4 regions of the Paraclostridium bifermentans genome follow, and region 3 is predicted to be linked to each of the others. Evidence: riboswitches for the same ligand, from Rfam matches in the RefSeq annotation. Region 3 holds a riboswitch; each other region holds the start of a gene.
What was found. Region 3 has a riboswitch for cyclic di-GMP ahead of KXZ80_RS10855 (SpaA isopeptide-forming pilin-related protein). Riboswitches for the same ligand answer to the same signal wherever they lie in the genome.
Positions count from the first base shown of each region.

Region 1: it holds a riboswitch for cyclic di-GMP, as region 3 does, so the genes downstream of both, KXZ80_RS15500 (response regulator transcription factor) here and KXZ80_RS10855 (SpaA isopeptide-forming pilin-related protein) in region 3, are expected to answer to the same signal.
Region 2: it holds a riboswitch for cyclic di-GMP, as region 3 does, so the genes downstream of both, KXZ80_RS12165 (BsaA family SipW-dependent biofilm matrix protein) here and KXZ80_RS10855 (SpaA isopeptide-forming pilin-related protein) in region 3, are expected to answer to the same signal.
Region 4: it holds a riboswitch for cyclic di-GMP, as region 3 does, so the genes downstream of both, KXZ80_RS15125 (YwmB family TATA-box binding protein) here and KXZ80_RS10855 (SpaA isopeptide-forming pilin-related protein) in region 3, are expected to answer to the same signal.

Region 1 is NZ_CP079737.1:3,196,537-3,202,110, reverse strand. Features, by position in the region: gene KXZ80_RS15520 (hypothetical protein) at 1-1,220, shown strand, start outside; gene KXZ80_RS15515 (signal peptidase I) at 1,281-1,766, shown strand; gene KXZ80_RS15510 (class D sortase) at 1,784-2,344, shown strand; gene KXZ80_RS15505 (helix-turn-helix transcriptional regulator) at 2,416-3,021, shown strand; cyclic di-GMP riboswitch class II at 3,180-3,263, shown strand; gene KXZ80_RS15500 (response regulator transcription factor) at 3,324-3,950, shown strand; gene KXZ80_RS15495 (ferritin) at 3,998-4,510, opposite strand; gene KXZ80_RS15490 (class I SAM-dependent methyltransferase) at 4,677-5,549, shown strand; gene KXZ80_RS15485 (RluA family pseudouridine synthase) at 5,549-5,574, shown strand, end outside.
Region 2 is NZ_CP079737.1:2,526,063-2,531,636, reverse strand. Features, by position in the region: gene grdC (glycine/sarcosine/betaine reductase complex component C subunit beta) at 1-1,273, shown strand, start outside; gene grdD (glycine/sarcosine/betaine reductase complex component C subunit alpha) at 1,328-2,476, shown strand; cyclic di-GMP riboswitch class II at 3,053-3,136, shown strand; gene KXZ80_RS12165 (BsaA family SipW-dependent biofilm matrix protein) at 3,275-3,895, shown strand; gene KXZ80_RS12160 (signal peptidase I) at 3,919-4,494, shown strand; gene KXZ80_RS12155 (BsaA family SipW-dependent biofilm matrix protein) at 4,560-5,249, shown strand; gene KXZ80_RS12150 (LPXTG cell wall anchor domain-containing protein) at 5,285-5,574, shown strand, end outside.
Region 3 is NZ_CP079737.1:2,264,892-2,270,465, reverse strand. Features, by position in the region: gene KXZ80_RS10880 (hypothetical protein) at 1-20, opposite strand, end outside; gene KXZ80_RS10875 (hypothetical protein) at 130-546, shown strand; gene KXZ80_RS10870 (hypothetical protein) at 593-925, opposite strand; gene KXZ80_RS10865 (hypothetical protein) at 1,004-1,684, opposite strand; gene KXZ80_RS10860 (DEAD/DEAH box helicase) at 1,832-3,256, shown strand; cyclic di-GMP riboswitch class II at 3,299-3,382, shown strand; cyclic di-GMP riboswitch class II at 3,425-3,508, shown strand; cyclic di-GMP riboswitch class II at 3,552-3,635, shown strand; cyclic di-GMP riboswitch class II at 3,678-3,761, shown strand; gene KXZ80_RS10855 (SpaA isopeptide-forming pilin-related protein) at 3,811-5,574, shown strand, end outside.
Region 4 is NZ_CP079737.1:3,144,801-3,150,374, reverse strand. Features, by position in the region: gene glmS (glutamine--fructose-6-phosphate transaminase (isomerizing)) at 203-2,029, shown strand; cyclic di-GMP riboswitch class II at 2,254-2,337, shown strand; gene KXZ80_RS15125 (YwmB family TATA-box binding protein) at 2,502-3,248, shown strand; gene murA (UDP-N-acetylglucosamine 1-carboxyvinyltransferase) at 3,267-4,520, shown strand; gene spoIID (stage II sporulation protein D) at 4,595-5,574, shown strand, end outside.

The DNA.
Region 1 (5,574 bases), 930 kb from region 3:
TTATAGGTGTTTGCAACACTATATCTGCATATGCATGGTTTGATGATAAAGAAAATATACAAAATCATTTATCTATAACTATGGGAGATTTAAATGTAGCCATTAGTGAGGGATTTAATAGTGAAACTTTAAAGGAAGATAAAAATTTTAAAGAAGTTAAAGACTTTACAATTAAAAATGATGGTAATTTGAATGAAAAATTGAGATTGAAAATTAATTTAAATGAATTAAATGATTTAAACCCTATGTACTTTAAATATATAAGTTATAGTCTAAACATTGTGGATGAAGATAATAATAAAATATTAACTAACGTAGATATTAATTTAGCTGAAGATAAATTTATAGATTTAAAGTACGAGAATGGAACAAGGGTTAAATTAAAGCCTGGAGAGACATTGAAATGTAAATCTATAATAAGTTTAAATACAGGCGATGAAAGCATAATAAATGAAATATCCCAAAAGAATATAGGCTTTAATGTAGATGTATTTGCAAGTCAAATTAATTATAATAATGGGCAAATAACTTCTGAAGAAGCTGGATTTACAGATATGGCAAACCAGGCAAACTTAGTTAAAATAGAAGAATCAAAAAATGACTTATTAAAATCTAACTTAAAGGTCCATTTCCAAGATGGTAGAGAAGAAATAAAGATTTATATACCAGATAAATATAAACCAAAGGAGATAGATAGTATAAAAATACTTGAAGGAGGAAGTGGAGAATTCAGCGATATAAAGTTAGATGAGAAAAGTCTTCATCATTTTGTTATAGAAAAGAGAAATGATAAAGATTTTAATAAAGATAAAATAGGTGATAAATTTAGTGAAGAAAATCAATTTAATATAGAAATTAAGTTTAAAGAGAAAAAAGATAGTCAAGAAATAGAAATAACAGAAGTATGGAATATAAAGTTTAGGATTAATGAAGATAAAAAACTTGAAGCATATTATCACGTTATTAGTTCAAGATCAAAATCTATAGATAATAATGAAGATGAAGAAACTACAAATGAAGATGTAGAAGCTCCTATTGAACAAAATATGGAAGAGTCTCAAAAAGAAGAAAATAATAGCAATATAGATATAGTAAAATGTCCAAAAGAAGATGTAGAAAATCCTAGTCAACTTGAAGAAGTTGGTATATCTATGGATGAATCGATTCCTAATAAATCAGAAACAGCACAACAACAAACTGAAGAAATAGAAACACAATAACAATTAAAAGATGCTGTTTAAATATAAACAGCATCTTTTAGTTTATAGGGGGAAATTAACATGGTAAAAGAAAAAAAATCAAAAAATTATAATATATTGAATTTTATAGTTTTATGTATATTTGGTATTTTAATATTGAATTTAATGTCTACAAAGTCAGATAAGTTATTTAAAATAATAGGATTTAGAACTTATACTGTATTATCGGGAAGTATGGAGCCTAAATTTTATCCAGGAGATATGGTTATAACTCAACATAAGGACAAATCTGATATAAAAGTAAATGATATCGTGACATACAAAGATAATGAAGGAGTAATAATAACTCATAGAGTAATAGAAGAAACAGATGAAGGATATATAACAAAAGGTGATAATAATAATGTAAATGATGCAGATATTTTAAAAGAAGAAAACATAATAGGAGAAGTTAAATTTAGTATTCCTAAGGTAGGATATGTAATGAACTTACTATCTAATCCAAAGGCAATAGCTATTGAAATTATTTTTTTAGCAGTATTTATATTCTTTTATTATAAAGACTAAGAAGAGGGTGTGATAATATGAAACGTACTTTTGGAAAGTTACTTATAGCTTTTGGTGCATGTGTAATATGTGGAGTTTTATATTTAAATTACACAACGTCTAAAATAAATAATAAGATGGTAGAAGATTATAAAGAAACTATAATCACTAGTGATATTAAAAATGATGAATATAATTTAGGAGATGTGATAGGAGTTTTAAATATACCTAAAATAGATTTAGAAGTAGCTATAAAAAGAGGTATAGACAACGAGATATTAAAAGATGCAGTAGGTCACTTTGAAAATACATCTATGCCAGGAGAATATGGAAATTTTGCAGTAGCAGGTCATAGGGCATATACAAGTAATAAGTTTTTTTCAAACTTAGATGAACTACAAGTAGGAGATGAGATAAATGTTTTATCTGGAAACGAAGAATTTAAGTATAAAGTTAATAATATAGAAGTTGTTACACCAGATAAAGTAGAAGTGGTAGACTCAAGTGATAAGGATAAAAAAGAAATAACTTTAGTAACATGTACGCCTAAATATATAGGAAGTCATAGACTAATAGTTAAAGGCGAGTATACAAAGTAGTGTGCAAAAAGTGTAATATACTTAACTATAATTATTACTAAAAAGTGTATTACAAGTTGTAGGAGGCAAAGATGAATATATTAGTTTTATCTAATTCTTTTATTATAAAAGAAACAATAAATAACTTAATAATGAAAATATATAAAAATAAAAATATAGATGTAGATATATTTGATATCGATAGTTATATAGAAATAAATAATTATAAAAATTATGATTTAGCTATATATCATAATTACGATACAAAGCTTGATAATTTAAAGAGAATAGTTAAACTAAAAGAATATAATAATTATTTAATGGTATTAGATCGATTTAAAAGTGAAGGTGTTCTTAAAGTATGCTTAGATTATAATATAGATGGTTATGTATGTGATTTTGAAGATGAATACGAATTTAAGTATATAATAAACAAAATATTAAATGGAAGTAAATTTTATGACTCTCAAGTAGTACATAAACTTATAGGAAAAATGAAAAGTAAAGATTCTAAATACATTATTACTGATAGAGAAAAAGAGGTAATGATAGAGGCTAGCAAAGGATTATCTAATAGAGAGATATCTAAAAAGTTAAATATAACCGAATTCACGGTAAAAAAACATTTAAGTCACGTTATGAGTAAATTGAATTACAAAAGTAGAAAAGAAATTATTTTAAATAATGATTTGTATTAATTAAAATATTTAGGATGTTTCAATTTGTTTTATTTTGTAGAAAAAATAGTTATGATGTAAAAATATATAGAATTTTCAGAAAAAATGTAGGGCGAAATCTATTAATTTACACTAAAGTATATGATATTATATAGTCTAAAGGTGTAACAATTTTATTACATTATGAAAGAAACGTAGAAGTATATTCTGTATCTGGGCACTTGGAATATATGGAGTGAGTAGTGCAACCGGCTTCCAATTTTGCATAATTGTATATTATGCAATTATGTATCTTTATAAAAATTTTTATATAGGGGTGGTATGTGGAAGTGTTAATAATATCTAAATCTTTTATAATTAGAGAGGCGTTATCTCTATTTTTTAGTAACAGATTTAAAGACTATAAAGTCAGGTGTATAAAAGATTTGAAAGAGGCTGAAGATTATAATTTAATAAATATTAATTTTGTATTTGTTGATATAGAACAAAGTAAAGATTCTATAAGTGATATAAAAGAGGTTTTCGGCAATTCAAAAATAATGGTTTTTAATAAAGATAAAAATAAAGAAATTTTTATAGAATGTTTTAAAAATGGAATCAATAGTTATATAGTAGATATACCAGAAAAAGATGAATTAATGCATATATTAAATACAGTTATAAAAGGTAAAAAATATTATGATGTGGATTTATTAGAAGAAATGATAAATGAGAGAACAGGCAATAATTTTGAAGATAGCAATGTCTTAACTGATAGAGAAAATCAGGTTTTAGATAAAGTATCTATTGGATTAACAAACAAAGAGATTGCAAAGGAATTATACGTAAGTGAACATACTATAAAAAAACATGTAACTAATATTCTTTCTAAATTAGATATGAGAAATAGAAGGGATTTAATCATATATAAAAGATACAATTCTAAAAAAGAAACTCTAAGCATTATGTAAATAATAAAAAAGCTGTTTAATAAATTTATTAAACAGCTTTTTTTATTTTAAGCATTTGGAGCTATTGGTACGTAAGTTCTTTGAGCTAACTCTTGGTCAATCATTAAAAGACCAGCAGGATCATTTTTTAGTAATCTTAACTTTCTAACTATTTTTTCCATGCTTTCTTCTTCTTCAGATTGCTCATCTATAAACCATCTTAAGAAAGAAGATGTTGTATGATCTTTTTCAGATATTGCTAAATCAGTTAACTCATGAATTGAATTAGTTATAAGTTTTTCGTGGTTTAAAGCTAATTCAAAAACTTCTAAAGGACTTTCAAAGTCACTCTTAGGTTGTTCAATAGCTTGTAAAACTATTTTTCCACCAGCTCTACTTATGTAATTAAATAACTTATAAGCATGATCTCTTTCTTCTTTAGCTTGTACATTAAAGAAGTTTGCAAAACCATCTAAATTGTTATCCATGAAGTATGCCTCCATAGACATATAGAAATATTCAGAGAAGAACTCCATTTGAAGCTGATTGTTTAATGCATCTAATATTTTTTGACTTGCCATAAAAAACCCCTCCTAAGTAAACATTTAAAATTTTAATACAATACTATTATACAATAGTATTACCAAATTTTAAGAATAAGTATATAAACTCTTTAAAATACTCAAAATATCAAGGAATAATATGATATAATACATAAATTGAGATTAATTTTTTAGGAGGAAATCAATGTTATTATTAGCTGATAAATGGAAAGATTATGAACTTATAGATATGGGTAACGGAGAAAAATTAGAGCGTTGGGGAAATGTTGTTTTAAGAAGACCAGATCCTCAAGTTATGTGGCCGATTGCTGAAGAAAAAGGATTATGGAAAAACCCACATGGACATTATCACAGAAGTAGTAGAGGTGGAGGTCAATGGGAACATAAAAAGAAATATCCAGAAAAGTGGACAATAAGTTATAAAAACCTTAAATTCAATATAAGTCCAACTGGATTTAAGCATACAGGATTATTCCCAGAGCAAGCTGCTAACTGGGATTGGTCAATGGACATGATAAAAAATGCTGGCAGACCTATAAAAGTTTTAAACTTATTTGCATATACAGGTGGAGCAACTGTTGCTTGTGCAGCTGCTGGAGCGGAAGTATGTCATGTAGATGCATCTAAAGGTATGGTAACTTGGGCAAAGGAAAATTTACAAACTTCTGGATTAGGAGATAGAAAAGTAAGATTTATAGTAGATGATGTTGTTAAGTTTGTAGAAAGAGAAATTAGAAGAGGAAATAAATACGATGCTATAATAATGGATCCACCTTCATATGGAAGAGGACCTAAAGGTGAAGTATGGCAAATAGAAGAAAAATTATATGGACTAGTTGAATTATGTACAAAAGTTTTATCAGATAAGCCTTTATTCTTCTTAATAAACTCATACACAACAGGATTATCACCAATTATACTTGAGCATATATTAGATGCAACAGTTGCTAAGCATGCTAAAGGTGGAAATATATATGGTGGAGAAATAGGGTTACCTACATCAAAAGATGGTAAAGTTCTTCCTTGTGGTATATTTGGAAGATGGGAGTCTAAATAATGGTAAAAGTATTATATGAAGATAA
Region 2 (5,574 bases), 260 kb from region 3:
TGGTAAGCGTGGAGAAATAATGCCACAAGATGAATTTTTAGCAATGATGCAAATATGCGATGCTTTTGACTTAGTTAAATTAAAAGAAGATTTCGTTAATAATATAAGACCTAACTTTGAAAAGAACTACCCAGAGCTAGCTCCATTCTTTGGAAAGCTTAAAGGTGATAATATAGATGATGCAAATGAATTAATAGATTCACACCATGCTGAAGGATTATACCATAATGATCAATTAGTTGGATATGTTAAGAGAGCTCATGATGTTGACGTTAACTTAAACGCACATACAATGTTTGAAAACTTAGTTGTAAAAGCTTCAGGAGTTGTTGCTGCAGTACAATTAATAAGAAAAGAAAATGTTAATCCATTGGATATAGATTATGTAATAGAATGTTCAGAAGAAGCTTGTGGAGATATGAACCAAAGAGGTGGAGGAAACTTTGCTAAGGCTATAGCTGAAATGGCTGGACTTCAAAATGCTTCAGGATCAGATACAAGAGGTTTCTGTGCTGGACCTACTCATGCTTTAATAAATGCTGCTGCACTTGTTAAATCAGGAATATATAAAAATGTTATGGTAGTTGCAGGTGGAGCTAGTGCTAAACTTGGAATGAATGCTAAAGACCACGTTAAAAAAGGTCTTCCAGTATTAGAAGACGTTGTTGGAGGATTCGCTGTTTTAGTTTCTGAAAATGATGGAGTTAATCCAATAATAAGAACTGATTTAACAGGAAAACATAGTGTTGGAACTGGATCTTCTCCACAAGCTGTTATGACTGCATTAATAACTAGTGGACTTGATAGAGCTAACTTAAAAATAACTGATGTTGATGTTTACTCAGTTGAAATGCAAAACCCAGATATAACTAAGCCTGCTGGAGCTGGGGATGTTCCAGAAGCTAACTATAAAATGATAGGTGCTCTTGCTGTTAAGCGTGGAGACTTAGAAAAGAAAGAATTAAAGAACTTTGTAAGCGAAAAAGGTATACCAGGTTGGGCTCCAACTCAAGGACATATACCTTCAGGAGTTCCATATATAGGATTTGGTATAGATGATTTAACTTCTGGAGATAAAAACAGAGCTATGGTAGTTGGTAAGGGAAGTTTATTCTTAGGAAGAATGACTAACTTATTCGATGGAGTTTCTTTCATAGTTGAGAGAAATCAAGGTGTAGAGGAAGAAGCAGCTGCAGTTTCTAAAGAAGAAATCAAGAAAATTATAGCTGAATCTATGAAAAAATTAGCTCAAGATATGTTAATAGAAGAGTAGGAATAGAAGACGTATAGAATTTTATAAAAATTCATTTTGAGGGGAGATATGGTTATGCCTAAAAAGATTATAGCCGAAACTTTTTTAGATATAGCAAATGCTATTGAAAGCGGCGAATTTGGTAAAAAAGTTAGAATTGGTTTGACTACATTAGGTAGTGAGCATGGAACTGAAAATTTAGTTAAAGGTGCTCACCTAGCTAAGTCAAATTTATTTGATATAGTTTTAATAGGACCTAAAGTTGAAACTGAACTTGAGGTTGTTGAAGTTAATGAAGAAAGCGAAATGCATTCTAAAATGGAAGAACTATTAGATTCAGGTTACATAGATGCTTGCGTAACTATGCATTACAATTTCCCTATAGGAGTTTCTACAGTTGGTAGAGTTATAACTCCAGGTAGAGGAAAAGAAATGATACTTGCTACTACTACAGGAACAAGTGCAACAAACAGAATAGAAGCTATGGTTAGAAATGCTGTTTACGGTATATCTACAGCTAAGTCTATAGGAATAAAAAATCCTACTGTTGGTATATTAAATGTTGATGGTGCTAGACAAGTAGAAAAAGCTTTAAAAGACTTACAAGCAAATGGGTATGATATATCTTTTGCTGAATCAGTTAGAGCAGATGGTGGTTGCGTAATGAGAGGAAATGACTTATTATGTGGTGCTCCAGATGTTATGGTTACTGATACTTTAAGTGGAAATATATTTATGAAAGTATTCTCTTCATTTACTACTGGTGGAGATTATGAAGCTCAAGGATTTGGATATGGTCCTGGTGTAGGAGAAGACTATGATAGAAAGATATTAATATTATCTAGAGCATCTGGTTCTCCAGTTGTTGCAAATGCATTAAGATACGCTTATGACGTTGTTAAAGGTGATGTTACTAAGGTATCAAAAGATGAATTTAAAAATGTTAAAAATGCTAAATATGACGATATTATAGCTGCTTTAACTAAAAAAGAAGTTAAGAAAGATAATGATGAGGAAGTAGCTATGCCGGCAAAAGAAGTTGTTACTCATCAAATATCTGGTGTAGATATAATGGATTTAGAAGATGCGGTTAAAGTTTTATGGAAAAATGGAATTTATGCAGAAAGTGGTATGGGATGTACGGGGCCTATAGTTCTTGTTGCTGAAGGAAAAGGAGAAGCGTGTGTTAAGATGCTTCTAGATGCAGGTTATACTGCTAAATAATTAAAAAACGAATCCTTGCCATGGAAGTAGTTTGAAGACTAGGTTATTTGGGGGCTTGGGATTTGTGATATGTTTTGCTTCATACAAGCTGGGAAGATGCTTGTAAATGTCGCTACAACATACACACAAATCCCTCGCCTAACTGATTACCTAGTCTTTTTTTGATAAGATAAAAGATAAATGTCTCTGCAACATAAAGTTCAATCCCATTCAAACCTACAACTCAGTCTTTTTTTGTGGAGATAATATAGAAATGTCGCTGCAACATACTCACAAATCCCACACTGAACTGATAACTCAGTCTTTTTTTGGATATTTCTTCAAAATTACAATAAATTAAAATGAATATTAGCTTATCAATTTATGTCAAAAAAATAGCGAAAATGTCGCAATGATGTATAATTTAATTTTTCAAATTAAAAATATTTAATATATAAATTAAAAAAGTTGAAAAACAATATAAATAGCAAATTAATTAAATAAAATGTAAAAAAATAGAAAACGATTTAGGGTGTTTTAGGGAATATTTTTCAGTATAATAAAAAAGAAGAATAAATTAATAAGGAATCTAATAGGTTTAAATATAGAGGCTATGAAATATGTTTTGTAAATGGGCACTTGAAACATATGGAGCTAATAGTGCAACCGGCTATTTAAAGATATAAGTATAAAATTACTTTTATCATTTAAATAGCCTTTTTTATGCTGAAAATGTTGTATTTACTGAGAATTTGTGGAGGATCTATAAAATAAATCGAAATAAATTTTTAGTTACTATGATAAATTAAGGAGAGTTAAATGAGTAGAAAAAGAATTAAAGTTGGAGCAATATCTATACTTTTATTAATATGTATAGTCACCGTTCAAAAGATATCATATGCAAGTTTGACATCCAAAGATAAAGTGACCAATACATTAAATTTGGGGGATATAAATATAGAAGTAAGTGAAAATTTTACACCGCCTAAAGATTGGAATGGAGATGAATATAGCAAAGAAGTAAAAATAAAAAATAATAGTACATCACCAGCACTTATAAGAGTATCCATAATTCCTAGATGGGTGGATGAAAAAGGAAATACATGGCCAGGAGATACTAATTTAGTAACTTTAAACTATGAAACTAATAATATAACAGCAAATCAAAATATAATAAAAAATAATAAATGGATCTATGGCAACGACAATTATTATTACTACAACACAATAGTTGCAAAGGACAAAGAAACAAAACAAATATTAAAATCAGTAAGCGCAAACATTCCGGAAGAATTAAAAGAAAGATATAAAAATAAAACTTTAATAGTAGATGTAAAAGCAGAGGCTGTACAAGCTACAAAGGATGCATATAAAAAAACTTGGAACAATATTGAAAATCAAGGAATACATAAAATACTAGAAAATTTATGTACTAGGTAAAAAAATTTCAGGGAGAATATACTATGGAAAACAAAGTAATGTTAAAAAAATTAGGAAATATACTTTTTTATGTAGTTCTAATATCTTTATTATCCATATCATTTATTATGGTAAAGTCTGTAAAAGAGGGAAAACAGCCAACAATAATGGGGCATAAATTTTTTACAGTAATGACAGGAAGTATGCAACCTTCAATAATGGTTGGAGATTTAGTAATAGCGAAAGAATTACAACCTGAACAAATAAATGTAGGGGATGTAATAACATTTAAAAGTCAAAATTCAGGAAATATAACGACACACAGAGTAAAAGAAATTATAAAAGATGGAGCAGGAATAAAATACATAACACAAGGTGATGCAAATAATGTGCAGGATCAAAATCCAGTAGAATCAAACGCAGTTATAGGTAAAGTTGTTAAATGTATACCGAAGGTTGGAATGGCTATGTCATGGATGAAGTCACACCTATCACTAATTATAGTAGGAATATTTGCAATAACAGCATTAAGTGCTATAGGTAGCAACCTTAGAAAAAAACTAAAATCTATAGATGAAGAAGAAAGACAAAATAAAGAAAGAGAAAAAGCGGATGCATAAAACAACTGTAACAGTAAGTGCTGATTACATAGATTGAGTAAATATTTAATTTTGGAGGGAATAAAATGAATAAGAAAGTTCAAGCGTTAGCAGTATCAGGAGTACTGACAGTAGGTGTAATATGGGGAACACTTGCATGGTTTACATCTCAAGATAAAGCAACAAATACTTTTAATACAGCATCAAATAGCGATAATAATGGTAGTGGAATAAAAATAATTGAGGAATTTGAAAAACCTACAAACATGCTTCCAGGAGATGAAGTAAACAAAGATGTACAAGTAAGTAATACCACAACATATGATCAATTTGTAAGAGTTAAGCTTACACCTAAATTTGTAGAAGTAACAAAAGATAGTAGTGGAAATGAAGTTAGAAAAGAAATAAAAGAAGTAAATGGAAAAAAATTAGAGATTGATAAAATAAAGTTAAACTTCACTAAAAAATTAAATGAAAGTAAAACTAATGGAACTTGGTTTGCTGGAAAAGATGGATACTACTACTACATTGGAAAAATAGGACCTGAAGGATGGACTAATACATTACTTGACTCTGTAACATTAGATAAGGAATCGGGAAATGAGTATAGGGGATTAGGTTTTGACATAGATGTTGATGCTACTTCTATACAAGCTTCAAATGATGCATATAAAGATTGGGCTAAAGATAGTGGATTACTTGAAAAATTCGATGAATTACAAAAACAAGGGGTTGTAGCTGCAACGGATGCTAAAGAGCCAAATAAAAATAACTAAGATTAAAATTAAAAAATCTATAAAGGAGTGAGAATGTGAAAAACTTTATAAGAAAAATTTTAGTAGTCACTTCACTTCTTTCAATAATAACAACTATAAAGGTGGATGCAGATACATTGGCTCCACCTAATGTTCAATTATTGGGAAATGCGAATGAATTAGTATACATACCTGATGATGATTTATTTCTACAACATCCTAACATGATTCCAGGAGATTATATAAGAAGAACTTTAGAAATTAAAAATAAGCATAAATATCCATACGAACTTTTCTTAAGGGCAGAGCGAGTAAGCCCAAAAGAAGAATATGATCTTTTAGATAA
Region 3 (5,574 bases):
TCTATTTTGCATATATACACACCTCCTTATATTAATATATATAAAAGTGTAAAATATGGTGCAAAAAAATGAATAAAAATAAAAAAAGTAAAATAGTGTCAAAAAATGAAACTTGTCATATAGTAATGTATGGATATTTTATCCATATATTACTATATAGGAGCTGAAAGCATGAGCTGCAAATATAAAAAAGGATGTTCTTGTAAAAAGACTTGTCAATGCAATAATCAATGGAAACCATGTAATTGCTGTAACAAATGCAAGTGTAATTGTTCAAATGGATGGCAATGGGTTAAATTCCCAACTTGTAGAGATAGAAATAAAAATGATGTGTATGAAATTTTAGGGAAATTTGTATATGATTTATTATCAGATATGGATTTACCATGCGGGCACCCAGGAATAAGAGAAATAATAAGAATATTAGAAAATGGCGGACATTTTCCATGTGGTCATCCAGGTTTAGAAGAGTTAATATTAATGGCTATACTAGAAGACAATAAGGAACTATGTAAAACAGCTAAAAAAATATGTTGTAAAAAATAGTTTTTAAAAGTAAGGCCCCTTGCATTTATACAAGGGGCCTTTTTTATTATCTATTTTCATGAATCAGTAAAAGGTATGAAGCTCCAGCTAGTTTAGGGCACATAGAATTCTTAAAGTTTATTTTACCAACTAATTTATTATCTTTATATATATACCCATCACTATCAATATTTCCAATAGGGGACACGTTAGATTTTATAGAGTATACAAATCCATCATTATCTACACTTCCTGCAATATTGTTAAAGCTATCATAAACTATATTATTAGAAACTTTACCAATAGGACAGTTATGGTATAGATGATTATGAACTATATTATTTGAATCTAATCTAGCGATAGGTTTATTATTATAAGCAAATTTTATTATTTCAAACATAAGTACAACGCTCCTTTAAAATATATTATATTTAATTTTATTAAAGGTGAATTTGATTTATGAGTTAATTCTGAAAATTTAAACAAAATCGTAAGTATAGTACCAAGTAATAGTGCTTAAGTCTGTATTAAACAGCTCATACTCTTTACTTAAAAAAGGAAGATATACTTTTTTTGCAGAAAATACTCCTAAGTTACCGGCTATATCTATGTTTTTGAAAATTTTACTTGCAAAAACTATTCCTCTGGCATCTCTCAACTCTATATAAAAATTAAATAAATCAGCTATCGCAAAATTTTTTAGATTTAAGATGTATCCATCTAAGTATAGAGTCTCACTTGATTCCTTTAAGCTATTAACTATTAGATTTATGGCATTGCTTTGAGTATCAAATTTTGTACAATAGTATAGCTCTTTAGATGTAAAGTCATTTCTGGAGTAAATGTTATTATAAATGCTATTATATAAATTAAAACTAGCTAAACTAAAATAGAGATCACTTTTATCAAGCTGATTTTTCTGATTTACAAATTTAGAAATTTTTTTATTTTCTATGGACATTGCATTTTTTAGATTTGATTTCAAGTCTAAATTAATATTATATTCATCTGTTGAATGAGGATTATGTCTCGAAATTGTTTGAAGTTCACTATTTAGAAAACTAATGCTTTTTAAATAATTGTTTATATTATTTTTTGGCAAGTTAGAATTATTTAGGATAACTGTCAAATATTCAAAAAAAATCTTTTGATTGCACAAATAGGTCCACCTCCTAAATCAAAGCGATTATATAATATATGTTAAAAAAGTAATATTAGTTCTGATATGTGATATAATAAATAGCTATAAAAATTTATTTTAGTGAAATAAGGTGATAAGATGGATAATAATTTTAGAAAATTTAAATTGAATAAATATATAACTAAAGCTCTTTTTAATATGGGATACATAGAACCATCAAAAGTTCAGGAAGAAGTGGTTCCAAAGCTTTTAAATAAAGAAAATATTGTAGTTAAATCAAGAACTGGAAGTGGTAAAACAGCTAGTTTTGGAATTCCTATATGTGAGAACATAAATATTGAAAATAATAATATACAAGCATTAATAGTAGTTCCAACAAGAGAGTTAGCTCTTCAAGTAAAAGATGAAATTTCAAATATAGGAAGATTAAAGAAAATCAGATGTAGCGCTATATTTGGGAAACAACCAATAAAAGAGCAAATTTTTGAGCTGAAGCAAAGAGTGCATATAGTTGTAGCAACTCCTGGAAGAATAATTGATCATATAAATAGAGAAACAATCAATTTAAATAATTTAGAATATTTTATTATAGATGAAGCGGATAAAATGTTAAATAAAGGTTTTGTGGATGATATGGAATTTATATTTAACAATATTCCTACATCCGTTACGACTGGATTATTTTCAGCCACAATAGATAAAGAAATAAGTCATATATGTGAAATGTACATTGGAAAATATAATGAGATTATTGTTAATGAAAATTGTATTTACAAAAACAAAATAGAAGAAAAGTTAATGTATTCTAAAGATGAAGATCGATATGAAAATTTAAAGAATATTATATATGATTTAAATCCTGAAACAACAATAATATTTTTGAATACTAAAGATAAGGTATCTCAATTATATAGAAGAATGAAAAAAGATAAATTTTTAGTAGAGCAATTACATGGAGATATGTCTCAAGAGAAAAGGATATTTACCATTAAAGATTTAAAAAACGGAAAATATAATGTATTAGTAAGTACAGATGTAGCTAGTAGAGGTATTCATATAGATGATATATCATTGGTAATAAATTATGATGTTCCTAGGGATAAGGAAAATTATATTCATAGAATAGGGAGAACCGGAAGACACGATCGACATGGAAAAGCAGTGACTATAGTAAGTGAGAAAGATAAAAAATATATAGATGAAATAAAGGAATATATAGGATACGATATAGATGTTTTAGAAGATATAAAAATTGATGAAATAAAAAGTAGCAAATATAAGTTTGAACAAAAATCAGTTGAAATTTTTAAAAACAGAAAAAAAATAAATAATAAGGAAAAAACTCATAGTGAAGTAACAAGAATATATTTAAATGCGGGTAAAAAGAAAAAAATAAGAATTATAGATATAGTAGGGACATTCAGTAATATAAAGGGAATAAATAATGAAGATATAGGAGTAATCGAAGTTCATGATCTGTATTCATATGTTGACTTATTAAATTATAAAGGTGAGAAATTCTTGAAAGATTATAAACAAATAAATATAAAGAAAAAATTAGTAAAGGTAAGAAGAGATAATAAGATATAATTTCAAAAAATGTTAAAATACGCTATAATTATGAAGGTTAATTTAAAAAATAGAAACGAAGAAGTATATTCTGTATGTGGGCACCTGGAATATACGGAGTTAGTGGTGCAACCGGCTATATTTATTGAATATAAATATAGCCTTTTTTATTTTAAATTATGAAAATTGAAGAAAAATAGAGGCGAAGAAGTATATCCTGTATGTGGGCACCTGGGATATGCGGAGTTAGTGGTGCAACCGGCTATATTTATTGAATATAAATATAGCCTTTTTTATTTTAAATTATGAAAATTGAAGAAAAAATAGAGGCGAAGAAGTATATCCTGTATGTGGGCACCTGGGATATGTGGAGCTAGTGGTGCAACCGGCTATATTTATTGAATATAAATATAGCCTTTTTTATTTTAAATTATGAAAATTGAAGAAAAATAGAGGCGAAGAAGTATACCCTGTATGTGGGCACCTGGGGTATGCGGAGTTAGTGGTGCAACCGGCTATATTTATTGAATATAAATATAGCCTTTTTTTATAAAAAATTAAGATGAGGTGATTTTGTGAGAACAAAAAAAAGGTATAGAATGCTTAGTATGATTGTGATATTAAATCTAATACTAAACATTATATCTCCAGGGATGACAGTGTTTGCTGAAAACAATAATGTTAAGTTGACATTAACAAGCAACAAGACAAAATTGGAATCAGGGGAACAAGTTGAGTTTAATTTAAATTACGAGGCATTAAATGGGCCAGGGAGTATAAAAGCAGGAGACACAATAACATTTAAATTGCCGGATGTATTTGAAAATATTCAACCTAAATATCCGCCAGAACATTTTAAAAGCGTAAATGTAGACGGAACAACTGTTACAGCTGTGTTTAGTGAAGGTGCAAATGATGCAATAGGTGGATACATGAGTGTAAAGGCTACAGCTAAAAATGTTGAAACTAACACAACACAAAGAGTTGAAGTTAATTTAGATGGTACAGTTCAATATATTGATGTGGAAATAGTTCCTCCCGATGAAAAACCGCCAGTAGATCCTCCTACTGTAACTGATAGACAAATTTATAAAACTGTTGATAATCCAGATGGATATGATGGTTATGAAAATGGAACATTAATAAACAATATAAATAATCCTGTTATAGGTAAAAAAGTAAAATATAGTATATATGTTAATGAAAAGTATGCAACTATGTATAATGCATATATAAAGGATGCTATTCCTAATGGAATGGAGTTAGTTAAAGATTCTGTAAAAGTTTATGAAACACAATATGGTAAGCCAGAGAAAGATGTAACAGAAGATTTTCGAGGAAAGATAAATACACAAAATAATTCAGTGAATGTAAATTTTGGAACTACCTATAACAAATATAGAGTAAGTTATAGTGTTATAATAAAGCAAAATATGCAACGTTATGATAATGTTGTTGATTTAATTAAACATGATGAAACATTATCATCAAAAGCAATAGTAAAACCTAAAGACGATGGTAAGATGTTAACCAAATACAGTAGAACTAATGAGACAGCAAAAGATGAGAATGGAAATACAATAAATATAGTAAATCTTAATGACAATAAGGTTAAATATACACTTGATATAAACCCTAATAATCAAAGTGTAACAAATGCAATTATTGAAGATAACATTCCAGATGGAATGAAATTAGTAGATGGAAGCATTATGGTAGGTACATATGATATATCTGATAACTTTGAATGGGTAACAGATAAAATGAAAGATAAGATAAAATTTGAAAATAATAAGCTAACTGTTAATATAGGGAATACAGATAAGCATTATTTAATTTATTATGACTTAGAAGTTACACAGAGACAAAAGGCTTACACAAATAAAGCTAAATTAAGTTATGATAATACATCTAAAGATGTTCAAAATGTTGTAAGATATGAAATGAATGCAGGGGCTATAAATGCACGAAAAAAAGTAGATAAGACATTAATTAAAAAAGGTGATAATCAAATAGTAAATTACACAATTGATTTTGATTGTTATGGATATTTTGATAAGGGGTATTTAAATTTAACAGATAAGTTAGATCCAGCAGTTGAAATTTTAGGGGTTGATACTCCAGAACACTTTAATGTAAACATAGATAAAGAAAGCAATACTATAAAAATTACCAATGATAAAAAAGAGATAGAATATGGAGAACCACTTCAAGTAAAAATAAAAACGGATTTTTCTAAAGTAGAGGATGGAAAAACTGTAACTAATGTTGCAAAGATAAACAACTCTACAACTAATAAAGTTGAAACGAAAAAAGGTTATAGATTTACTGCAAAAAAA
Region 4 (5,574 bases), 880 kb from region 3:
TTGCAAGCGCCAGAACTTAGTAAAATCTAAGTTGACGAGGACAGAGTTTATCGAATTGTCGGCGGATACTCTGCGGTGTGTTTACCATCGGAAGACTTTTACAAACCGTATAAGTGATTGTATGTACAAAAAAAAGTTTATGTAAACTGACCTGAATCTTAAAAATATATAAAATAATAATATTTTTAGGAGGACACAAATTATGTGTGGTATAGTTGGATATTTAGGAAATAGAATGGCAACAGAAGTTTTAGTAGAAGGATTATCAAAGCTTGAATACAGAGGATATGATTCTGCAGGTGTTGCTATAAATACAGGAAATGAGTTAGAAATAAGAAAGTTTAAAGGAAGATTAGCTGTTTTAGCAGAGGATCTAGAAAAGAACCCTATAAATGGAGGGTTAGGAATAGGACATACAAGATGGGCAACTCATGGAGAGCCATCAGATGTTAATTCACATCCTCACTTTAATATGGATAGAACAATAGCTGTAGTTCACAATGGAATTATAGAAAACTATATGGAATTAAAAGAAGAATTACAAGCTGAAGGTGTAAAATTCTTATCTCAAACAGACACAGAAGTAGTAGCACATTTAGTTGATAAATATTATGAAGGTAATTTATTAGATGCAGTATATAAAGCTACTCAAAGATTAAGAGGAGCATATGCATTAGGTGTTATATGTAAAGATAATAATCAAGAATTAGTATCAGTTAGAAAAGATAGTCCTTTAGTTGTAGGACTTGGAGATGGAGAAAACTTTATAGCATCAGATATACCTGCAATATTAAAATATACAAGAAATGTATATTTCTTAGAAAATGGTGAATTTGTTCATATAGTAGGAGATAAAGTTACTATATTAAATGAAAATAGAGAAGTAGTAAACAAAGAAGTTAATGAAATTACTTGGGATGTTGAAGCTGCATCTAAAGGTGGATACGAACATTTCATGTTAAAAGAAATATATGAACAACCTAATGGAGTAAAAGAAACATTAGTAAGAAGATTAAATGAAAACAGAGAAATCCATTTAGATGATATAAAGATGACTAAAGAAGATTTAGACAATATAAATAGAGTTTATATAGTAGCGTGTGGAACTGCTTATCATGCTGGACTTATAGGAAAATTTGCTATAGAAAAATTTGCTAAGATTCCAGTTATAACAGATATAGCATCAGAATTTAGATATAGAGATCCATTTATAGATGATAAGACACTATTAATATTAGTAAGTCAATCAGGAGAAACTGCAGATACTTTAGCTTCTTTAAGATATGCGAAAGAAAGAGGAGCTAGAATATTATCAGTAACTAATGTTGTTGGATCTTCAATTGCAAGAGAATCAGATGATGTATTCTATACTTGGGCAGGACCTGAAATATCAGTTGCATCAACTAAAGCATATACAACTCAATTAGTATCATTCTATATGATAGCTTTAGACTTTGCTATAAAGAAAGGTACTATAACTAGAGAGTATTATAATGAAATGATAGAAAAACTAAAAGAAATGCCTTCAAAGGTTGAAGAAGCTTTAAAACAAGAAGATCATATAAAAGAAGTTGCAAAGACTTTAAAAGAAAAACATAGTGCATTCTACTTAGGTAGAGGATTAGATTATAATATAGCTATGGAAGGTGCTTTAAAAATAAAAGAAATATCATATATACATGCAGAAGCATTTGCTGCAGGTGAGTTAAAGCATGGAACTATAGCATTAATAGAAAAAGGAACTCCTGTAGTTGCTATAGCTTCTCAAGGAGAGTTATTTGAAAAAATGGTTTCTAACATGGAAGAAGTTAGAGCAAGAGGAGCATACGTAATTGCTGTAGCTCAAGAGAAAAATAAAGAAGTTGAAAAGTCTGCTGATGAAGTGATATATATACCTAATGTTGAGGATGTTTTATCAAGTATATTAACAGTTTTACCACTTCAATTATTATCTTACTATGTTGCAGTTGAAAGAGGTTGTGATGTAGATAAGCCAAGAAACTTAGCTAAATCAGTTACTGTTGAATAATAAAAATCAAAGGTGATATCTCGATTTTATATTGAGAATCACCTTTTTAAACTTTATGCATATTTTTATATATACTAATTTAAGATGCTGACTAATTAACTAAATCTTAAAAATAGTGATTTGAAGCTTTTGAGAGTATGAGATAGGGTAAATACAAATAAAACTCATCCGAAAGCTTAAAAGCGCCAAATTTAGTCTCTAATGCGCAATTAAATATATTTCATAATGAATTGAGAAGCGAAGAACTATATCCTATAGGTGGGCATCTTGGATATATGGAGCTATTGATGCAACCGGCTACACTTAAAATATAAGTATAGCTTTTTTATTGTGTAAAATTATATATAATTTAATATGTATAGAAAAAATTATAATAATATATTAAAATATTTTTGGAATCAGGAATAGTATAACCAACCAATTTTTGTTAATACTTTATAGTATAAAACTGGAAATATGGGGAGGTAATACTATGAAAAAAATATTAGTGAGTATAAGTTTTATATTTATATTTTTATTAGGGATAGTTTTGTTCTATGGAGAATCAGAAGCTGAGATAAAGAATAATGGATATAATCAACTAGTAAATACTTTTGAAAGTATAGATAGTAATTTTAAATTTTATAATATGAAAGCAAATGCATATTTAGATAAATCTTTAGAAAAAGAAGAAATGAAAAATATTTGCATGGAAATAATTTCAAATTTAGGGCTTGAGGAATCTAATTTAAAGTGGATTGAAAGTAAAAAGGACACTCAAACTCAGGTATATGCACAGATAGATGAAAAAGATAGAAATATATCTATCATTGTCGCTAATAAAGGTAAAAATGAGTCCTATATTATAGTTGACATATTAGAAAATAAAGTATATAAAGATATAGTGGATATTTATACAGTTGTAGAAAATACTCTAAATTTGTATTGCAAAAAAGTCGATATTTATACATGTATGGCTGGAGAGTATAAAAAAAAGTTACAACTACACAAATATGATGATATTTTGAAAAAAATATTATATAATATGAATGCTAAAGAAATAGATAGGGTTGAAGAAGAAAACTTTATGTCGGTAACAGCTTTTAGTAAATTGATTAAAACTGATTACCTTGAATATTTGGGAAATAAGGTAAATTTAAATATAGGAATTAGGTATAGCGAAAATGAAGAAAAAACTATGGTTTACGTAGCTACACCTATAATAAAATTAGATTATTAGTGTGAGGAGAAAAGTGAAATGGCAAAAATTTTAGTTAAGAAGAGTAATCCACTTGTAGGAAGTGTTAAAATAGATGGGGCAAAAAATGCAGTATTACCAATAATAGCAGCAACTTTATTAGCGGATGGAAAATCAGTGTTAAAAGGGGTTCCTAACTTAAAAGATGTACATGTAATATCTGACTTATTAAGACATTTAGGTGCTGAGGTTGAATATAAGGATTGTACATTAACAGTAGATGCAAGTAATATAAAGACTTGTGAAGCTCCATATGAGCTTGTAAGAAAGATGAGAGCATCATTCTTAGTAATGGGACCGCTACTTGCTAGATTTAACCATACAAAGATATCTATGCCAGGAGGATGTGCAATAGGAACTAGACCTATAGATTTACATCTAAAAGGATTTAAGGCATTAGGAGCTAATGTAATAATAGATCATGGATTTGTGGAGGCGAATACGGAGAAATTAGTAGGAAGCAAGTTATACTTAGATTTCCCATCAGTAGGAGCTACAGAAAATATAATGATGGCTGCTGCTTTAGCAGAAGGTACTACTATAGTGGAAAATGCTGCAGAAGAACCAGAAATAGTTGATTTAGCAAACTTCTTAAATGAAATGGGAGCTGACGTAAAAGGGGCAGGAACTAACACAATAAGAATAAAAGGAGTTAAGTCACTTAAAGGTGCTGAACATACAGTTATACCAGATAGAATAGAAGCAGCTACATATATGGTTGCAGCAGCTATGACAAAAGGAGATATAACTATAGACAATGTAATTATGGAACATTTAAAGCCTGTTGTAGCTAAATTAAAAGAGGCTGGATGTGAAATAATAGATATGGATAATTCTGTGAGAGTTAAAGGACCTGAGGTATTAAAGCCAATAGATATCAAGACATTACCACACCCAGGGTTCCCAACAGATGTTCAAGCTCAATTTATGGCTATGGCTACTGTAGCAAATGGAACGGGAGTAGTTATAGAAACTGTATTTGAAAATAGATTTATGCACGTTGCAGAGTTCAACAGAATGGGAGCTAATATAAAAATAGAAGGTAGAAGTGCTATTGTTTCAGGTGTAGATCAATTACATGGATCAACAGTAAAAGCAACAGATTTAAGAGCTGGAGCTGCGTTAATTTTATGTGGACTTATAGCTGAAGGAGTAACTGAAATAGGAGATATATATCATATACAAAGAGGATATGTAGACATAGATAAGAAGATACAAGCATTAGGTGGAAATATAGAAATAATTGAAGACTAATAATTAGTCATAATTAACACGGGTTTTTCATAAAATTTATGGATTAGAAGTATTTATCCAAGGAGGAAAATTTTATGAAAAACCCATTGTTAGTTTTAGCTAGTACTGTTTTGGTAACTGCGGCGATACCTATTTGCGTATCTATATTTGCATATAACTCAGACTCAAAGCCAGATATAGTACCACATATCCAAAATAAGTTGAAAATTGAAACTAAGCTAAAAATTAATAAAAAGAAAAGTATTAAAAATTACGAAACTATAGATAAGGAATCACCTAAAATAAAGGTTTATAATCATAAAAAAGGAATAGTAGAGACTATAGACATAGAAGATTATTTATGTGGAGTTCTTGCAGGGGAAATGTCTGCAGAGTTTGATAAAGAGGCTTTAAAGGCGCAAGCAGTAGCTGCTAGAACATTTACAGTATATAGTAAAAAAACTGGTAAGCATAAAAATGCAGCTGTATGTACAGATTATAAGCATTGTCAGGAATATAAAAGTAAATCAGAATTACTAAGTAAAAATGGCCAAGCTTGGATGGATAAATTTTATACAAAAATAGAACAAGCTGTGAAAGATACTAAGGGTCAAATTATAGTATATGAAGATGAGGCAATTTTACCATTATATTTTTCTACATCATCAGGAAATACTGAAAATAGTGAAGAGGTATTTAGTACTAAATATCCATATTTGAGATCTGTAGATAGTCCTTATGATAAAAATGCTCCCAAATATGCATCTAATGTTAAGATAAATAATTCCGACTTTATAAACACACTTAGAAAAGGTTATCCTAATATGTCGATTTCTAATGATAAACTATCAAAACAAGTTAGTATAGAAGAAAGAAGTAAAGGTGGATCGGTTGAGAAGATCAAGGTTGGAAATAAAGAAATATCAGGCCGTGACATAAGGAGTTTATTTAATTTAAATTCCGCTAACTTTGATTTGAAGTTTAATAAAGATTATGTAGATATTATTGTAAAAGGGTATGGCCATGGTGTGGGTATGAGTCAATGGGGAGCAGAAGGAATGGCTAAGGATGGTTA